One region of the Streptomyces flaveolus genome, then DNA from elsewhere that is predicted to be linked to it. Evidence: riboswitches for the same ligand, from Rfam matches in the RefSeq annotation. Region 1 holds a riboswitch; the other holds the start of a gene.
The links. Region 1 has a riboswitch for glycine ahead of gcvP (aminomethyl-transferring glycine dehydrogenase). Riboswitches for the same ligand answer to the same signal wherever they lie in the genome.
Positions count from the first base shown of each region.

Region 1 (3,398 bases):
CAGCACGGCCAGCTCGTCGCGGTGTTTCTCGATCTTGGCGCGCAGGTCCTCGACGTCGATCTCGCCGTCCTCGGCGGTCTTGACGACGACGACCTTCATGCCGGCCATGACCGCGCTCGCGGCGTTGGTGCCGTGCGCGGAGGACGGGATGAGGCAGACGGTCCGCTGGTCGTCGCCGTTGGCGCGGTGGTAGCCGCGGACGGCGAGCAGTCCGGCGAACTCGCCCTGCGACCCGGCGTTCGGCTGGAGCGACACCTTGTCGTACCCGGTGACCTCGGCGAGCCGCTCCTCCAGCTCACGGATGAGCGTGAGGTAGCCCTGCGCCTGCTCGGCGGGCGCGAAGGGGTGCAGCTGCCCGAACTCGGACCAGGTGACCGGCTCCATCTCGGTGGTCGCGTTGAGCTTCATGGTGCAGGAGCCCAGCGGGATCATGCCGCGGTCCAGCGCGTAGTCGCGGTCGGCGAGGCGGCGCAGGTAGCGCAGCATCGCCGTCTCGGAGCGGTGCGCGTGGAAGACCGGGTGGGTCAGGAAGTCGTCCGTGCGCAGCAGCGCGTCGGGCAGCGCGTCCTCGGCGCTCGCGTCCAGGGCCTCGACCTCGCCCTCGACGCCGAACGCGTTCCACACGCCGCCGACCTGGGCGCGCGTGGTGGTCTCGTCGCAGGCGAACGACACGTGGTCGGCGTCGACGAGGCGCAGGTTGATGCCGTTCTCGCGGGCGGCGTGCACGATCTCCCCGGCCCGGCCGGGCACCCGGGCGGTGACCGTGTCGAAGTAGGCGCCGTGGACGATCTCGACGCCGCCGGCCGCGAGGCCCGCGGCGGTGACCGAGGCGTACCGGTGGGTGCGGCGCGCGATGGCCCGCAGCCCGTCCGGCCCGTGGTACACGGCGTACATGCCGGCCATGACGGCGAGCAGCACCTGCGCGGTACAGATGTTGCTGGTCGCCTTCTCGCGGCGGATGTGCTGCTCGCGGGTCTGCAGGGCGAGGCGGTAGGCCTTGTTGCCGTCGGCGTCCACGGAGACGCCCACGAGGCGGCCGGGCAGGCTGCGCGCGAACTTCTCGTGCACGGCCATGTAGCCGGCGTGCGGCCCGCCGAAGCCCATGGGCACGCCGAAGCGCTGGGTGGTGCCGACGGCGATGTCCGCGCCCAGCTCGCCGGGCGAGGTGAGCAGCGTGAGGGCGAGCAGGTCGGCGGCGACGGTGACGAGCGCGCCGCGTTCGTGCGCCTGGTCGATGACCGGTTTGATGTCGCGGACGGCACCGGAGGCGCCCGGGTACTGGATCAGGACGCCGTTGATCTCCCGCTCGGCGACCTCGGCCGGGATGCCGTCGCTCAGGTCGGCGACGACGACCTCGACGCCGGTCGGCTCGGCGCGGGTCCGGATCACGGCGATGGTCTGCGGCAGCGCGTCCGCGTCGACCAGGAACAGGCCCTTCTTGTTCTTGCCCATGCGCCGGGACAGGGCCATCGCCTCGGCGGCCGCCGTGCCCTCGTCGAGCAGCGAGGCGCCGGAGGTCGGCAGGCCGGTGAGGTCGGCGACCATGGTCTGGAAGTTCAGCAGGGCCTCCAGGCGGCCCTGGGAGATCTCCGGCTGGTACGGCGTGTACGCGGTGTACCAGGCCGGGTTCTCCATGACGTTGCGCAGGATGACCGGCGGGGTGAAGGTGCCGTAGTAGCCCAGGCCGATCATGGAGTCGAGGACCTGGTTGCGGTCGGCCAGTGAGCGCAGCTCGGCCAGTACCTCGGCCTCGGAGCGGGCGCCCGGCAGGTCCAGCGCGTCGGCGTTCTTGATCACATCCGGTACCGCGGCGGCCGTCAGCTCGTCGAGCGAGCCGTAGCCGACCTGCGCGAGCATCTTGGCCTGGGCCTCGTGGTCGGGGCCGATGTGGCGCTGCTCGAAGGGTGCTGCCTGTTCGAGCTCGGAGAGCGGAATGCGAGGGGCGGTCATTGCGGAGGCCTCCTGGTCTGACGACCTTCGAGGGGCACCACGGCACGGGTGCCCGGACGGCCTCCCCCTCTGTCATCTCGACCTGAGAGCTTCACCGGGCCGCCCGAGGGCTGCCGGCTTTCACCGTCGGTGAGAGCAGGGGCCGTCGGCACCCGCTCTGCTTTCCAGAGTGACCTCGTCCGTGCGGTACGTGTGCCTGAGAGATTCCGGGGAGGATTTGCTCCTTCGGCGCCTCCGATGATGTCTGGAGGACTCTCCCGCACGGGGTCAGCAGCCGTTTGCCAGCCTACCAGCGAGGCGGACGCACAGGTCTTCGAGTGACTGAGCGCACCTTCGAGTGGCCGCTCACCCCAATGTGCCCTTTTGTAGTACTGACGGATGATTCGCCGGATGGTTTGCGACCGGAGTGCGACCTAGTGGAGGGCCCGTGCGTACCGACATCGATCCGCGGAATCTGATAGGCCGCAAGGCGTTCGACCGCAACGGCACCAGGATCGGCACCGTCGACGAGGTCTACCTCGACGATGCCACCGGCGTCCCCGAGTGGGCCGCCATCCGCACGGGCCTGTTCAGCAGGGACGCTTTCGTGCCCCTGGAGCCGAGCGAGCTGGTCGACGGCGCCCTGCGCGTGCCCTTCGACCGGTCCCTGATCAAGGAGGCGCCCGACTTCGGAGTCGGACGTCATCTCTCGCCGGAACAGGAACTGCAGCTCTACCACCACTACGGCCTCGACGTGGCCGCCGCTCCCCCGCTCCCCGACCACGACTTCGGCAAGCTGGCGGGCACGGGGAACGAGGAGGGCTGAGGCCCCGGCACCCCGGCGCCGACCGCGGACCTGCCGCCGGGCACACCACCCGACCGGCCCCCGCGCGGGGACCTTCACGCCCACCGCACCGACGACCACGCATCTCACCTCGAGTCTGGGCGCCTCACACCACGATCCGACAGCCGCGGCTCACGGGGCCGCCCCCGCACCCCCCGGGTCGGCGACCCCGGCGGCTGAACGGGCCGCCGGGGTCGAGGCGCCCGCGGCCCCCTCTCCGGCGGAGGCCGCCGTCGCCCCGTCCTCCTCGGGTCTTCGCGGTGCCGACGCGACCAGCGGCAGCGGCTCGGCCGGTGTCAGCCGCGGATCGTCGACGGGGAAGGTCCGCACCCGGCCGGGCTCGGAGTACGGCGTCTCGAAGCGCACCGTGACCCGCCCCAGACCGCTGCCCTGCACCCACCCGTGTCCGAGCTCCGCGTGCCGCACGTCGTGCCCCGAGGGCCAGCGGCGCTCGACGGGCGCCTGCCGGTGCTCCTCGGCGGCCTCGTCGCCCGGCTCCTGTGCGAGCTCCTCGACCCGTTCCCCCGCGGCCTGCGCGAACAGGTCCTCCTGCGTGTAGTCGGCGAGCCCGCTGACGCCGACCCCGAGCAGCCGCACACCGCCCGTGGTGTCCACCGAGTCCAGC
Region 1 covers NZ_JBIWKU010000007.1:9,893-13,290, reverse strand. The annotation lists gene gcvP (aminomethyl-transferring glycine dehydrogenase) at 1-1,950, opposite strand, end outside; glycine riboswitch at 2,125-2,220, opposite strand; gene ACIRG6_RS21640 (PRC-barrel domain-containing protein) at 2,378-2,755, shown strand; gene ACIRG6_RS21635 (DNA polymerase IV) at 2,906-3,398, opposite strand, start outside.

Region 2 (3,398 bases), on a different contig from region 1:
TGATGCCGACCGTCGAGACGCCGTCCTCGGCGCCCGACAGCCACTCGTGCTCCTTGCTGTAGCGCAGCTGCTGGGGGTTGCTCATGGCCTGAATTCTCCTGTACGCGGGGGAGTGGTGGTGACGGGGGGACTACGGAACTGCTGGCTGGGAAGCGCCGGACGCGTACGGGGGCGCCGAAGGGCCCCGCACGCCCAGTGTCTACTTCTGGCGCTTGTAGAAGGGCAGGGCCACGACCTCGTACGGCTCGTGGGTGCCCCGGATGTCCACGCCGACCCCTGCGGTGCCCTCGGCCGCGTGCGCCGCGTCGACGTACGCCATGGCGATCGGCTTGCCCAGCGTCGGGGACGGGGCGCCGGAGGTGACCTCGCCGATCACCTCGCCGCCGGCGACGACCCGGTACCCGGCGCGCGGGACCCGGCGGCCCTCGGCGACCAGGCCCACCAGCACGCGGGGCGGGTTCGCCTCGGCCCGGGCAGCGGCCTCCTGGAGGGCGGCCCGGCCCACGAAGTCGCCCTCCTTCTCGAACTTCACCACCCGGCCGAGCCCGGCGTCGAACGGCGTCAGCGCCGTCGTCAGCTCGTGCCCGTACAGCGGCATGCCCGCCTCCAGGCGGAGCGTGTCCCGGCAGGACAGACCGCACGGGACCAGCCCGGCGCCCTCGCCGGCCTTGGTCAGCGCCTGCCACAGCTCCACGGCGTGCTCCGGCTTCACGAACAGCTCGAAGCCGTCCTCGCCGGTGTACCCGGTGCGCGCGATGAGCGCGGGGACGCCGGCGACGGTGCCGGGCAGACCCGCGTAGTACTTCAGGCCGTCCAGGTCGGCGTCGGTGAGCGACGCGAGGATGCCGGGGGACTCCGGGCCCTGCACGGCCAGCAGCGCGTAGGCGTCGCGGTCGTCGCGGACCTCGGCGTCGAATCCGGCGGCGCGCTCGGTGAGCGCGTCCAGCACGACCTGGGCGTTGGAGGCGTTGGCGACGACCATGTACTCGGTCTCGCCCAGGCGGTAGACGATCAGGTCGTCCAGGATGCCGCCGTCCTCGCGGCAGATCATGGTGTAGCGGGCACGGCCCGGCTTCACGCTGCCGATGTTCCCGACCAGTGCGAAGTTCAGCAGGCCGGCGGCCTGCGGGCCGGTGACGGTGATCTCGCCCATGTGGGAGAGGTCGAAGAGCCCGGCCCGGGTGCGCACCGCGACGTGCTCGTCACGCTCGGAGCCGTAGCGCAGGGGCATGTCCCAGCCGGCGAAGTCGGTCATCGTCGCGCCCAGCGCGCGATGCGTGGCATCGAGCGCGGTACGGCGGAGTTCGGTACTGCTCATCGGTCGTTCGTCTCCCAGGACAGGACAGGACGGGCGAGGGCGGTCCTCCCCATCTGTCATCGGAACCTGAGAGGTTCGCCATGACCACCGCGGTACGGCGGTCAGGACTTGCACCTTGGGTGGGGCAGCCGTCGAACGGCGGCCCGCTTTTCAGATGTGCCTCGCCCGCGCGGTAACGGGGCCTGAGAGATTCAAGGGAGGGACTTGCTCCTTCGGCGCCCCGGCGATGGCCGGGGACTCTCCCGCGCGGATTCAAACGGCCGGTATGCAGTTGGCGCCGCCATCATTGCACGCCCGGCCTGTTCGTGGCAGACCGTGATCTGTAACCGGCTTGTGGCAGTAAGCGCACGAAAACGCGAGACCGCCGCATTACCTTCTCTTTACACTCGACGGGGACGGGAACTCGTGAACCGCCCCAGGGGAGGACGATCACGGTGAACAGGACCACGGCTTACGCAACGACCTCGGGCATCGCGCTGCCGAAGCGGCCCGCCCCGACCGAGGGGGCGTGTGCCGACATGCCCGCACCCGTCGTCCGCGATCTGCGCGACCGCGACGGCCGCAGCCCGCACGCCCTGCTCTTCGGGCCCCGCGACGTCGTGGTGATCACCGGCCTGCCCGGCAGCGGCAAGTCCACCCTGATGCGGCGCACGGTGCGCGGCCTGCGCATCGACTCCCAGGACACCCGCGACCGCTGGGACCGCCGCATGCCGCGCCTCCTCCCGTACGCCCTCTACCGGCCCCTGGTCCGCCTCGCCCACTACGCCGGGCTGCGCCGCGCCCTGCGCTCGGGCGAGGGCGTCGTCGTGCACGACTGCGGCACGCAGGCCTGGGTGCGCGGCTGGCTGGCCCGCGAGGCCCGCCGCCGCGGCGGCACCCTGCACCTGCTGCTCCTCGACGTCGGCGCCGACGACGCCCTGGCCGGCCAGCGCGAGCGCGGCCGGGGCGTCTCCCGGTACGCGTTCCTGCGGCACCGCGCGGCGACCGACCGCCTGCTCGCCTCCGTGACCGGGGGCACCCTGCCCGCCGGCTGCGCCTCGGCGGTCCTCCTCGACCGCGTGTCGGCGGACACACTGCACCGGATCGCCTTCACGGGCTGAGGTGACGGACCGTGTGCCGCTGGGGCCGAACGGGTTAGCCTTTTCAGCCACAGCAGCGGTACCAGGCAGGCGGTAGGCAGATGGACTTCCCAGCGGACTTCGCGGACCTCTCACCGGAGTTCCCGGCGCAGGCGCATCCCCACCCGCACGGTGGATGGCCCGGCAACGAGCTGGAGGAGGTGCTGTCCGCCTCCCTCGGCGTGCCGGGCGCCGGCGGCCGGATCGTGGAGGTGCTCGGCCGCAGCTTCGTCTGGGTCCCGCTGCCCAACGGCGGCGGCCCGGACACCGGCCCCCTCGACCTGCCCACGGTGGAGATCGACGGCCAGGCCCATGTGCCGGTGTTCAGCTCCGAGGAGCAGCTCCGCCGGGTCGCCGGCCCCCACATGGGCTACACCGTCGCCCCCGCCGCCGAGTTCGCCCGCGGCCTGCCCCCGCAGGTCGGCATCGCCGTGAACCCGGACGGCACGGTCGGCATCCCGCTGCCGCCGGCCGCCGTGGCCGAGCTGTGCCGGGCCGGGCGCACCCCGCTGGACGGGCCCGCGTCCGGCGGCCGGGTCCGCCTGTTCGAACCCGACTGGCAGGACGACCCGGTGGACTTCCTGGCCGCGGCCTCCGCCGAGTTCGCCGCCACCGGCGTCGTCCGCACCGCCCGCCGCTGCCTGGCCGCCGTCGAGACCGCCGACCCGATGCTGTTCGTCGGCGTGGAACTGACCCACTGGGAGGGCGACGCCCGCGCCCTCCCCCTCGACGCCCTCGGCCGCGCCCTCGGCACGGTCCCGGTCAAGTGGCCGGTCAACCTGGTCCTCCTGGAAGCAGCCCAGGACCCGGTCTGCGACTGGATGCGGGCACACGTCCGCCCGTTCTACGACCAAGACCGGTGAACGCCGGCCGGGAAGCGCACCGAAGGGGCGCGGGGAACGGCGCGACCGGCCACGACGGCCCCCGCACCCGTCGACCGACAACAACCCCCGAGCTCCAGA
Region 2 covers NZ_JBIWKU010000011.1:36,079-39,476, forward strand. The annotation lists gene gcvH (glycine cleavage system protein GcvH) at 1-85, opposite strand, end outside; gene gcvT (glycine cleavage system aminomethyltransferase GcvT) at 200-1,318, opposite strand; glycine riboswitch at 1,362-1,478, opposite strand; glycine riboswitch at 1,479-1,573, opposite strand; gene ACIRG6_RS28765 (AAA family ATPase) at 1,753-2,418, shown strand; gene ACIRG6_RS28770 (enhanced serine sensitivity protein SseB) at 2,499-3,299, shown strand.
Region 2: it holds a riboswitch for glycine, as region 1 does, so the genes downstream of both, gcvT (glycine cleavage system aminomethyltransferase GcvT) here and gcvP (aminomethyl-transferring glycine dehydrogenase) in region 1, are expected to answer to the same signal.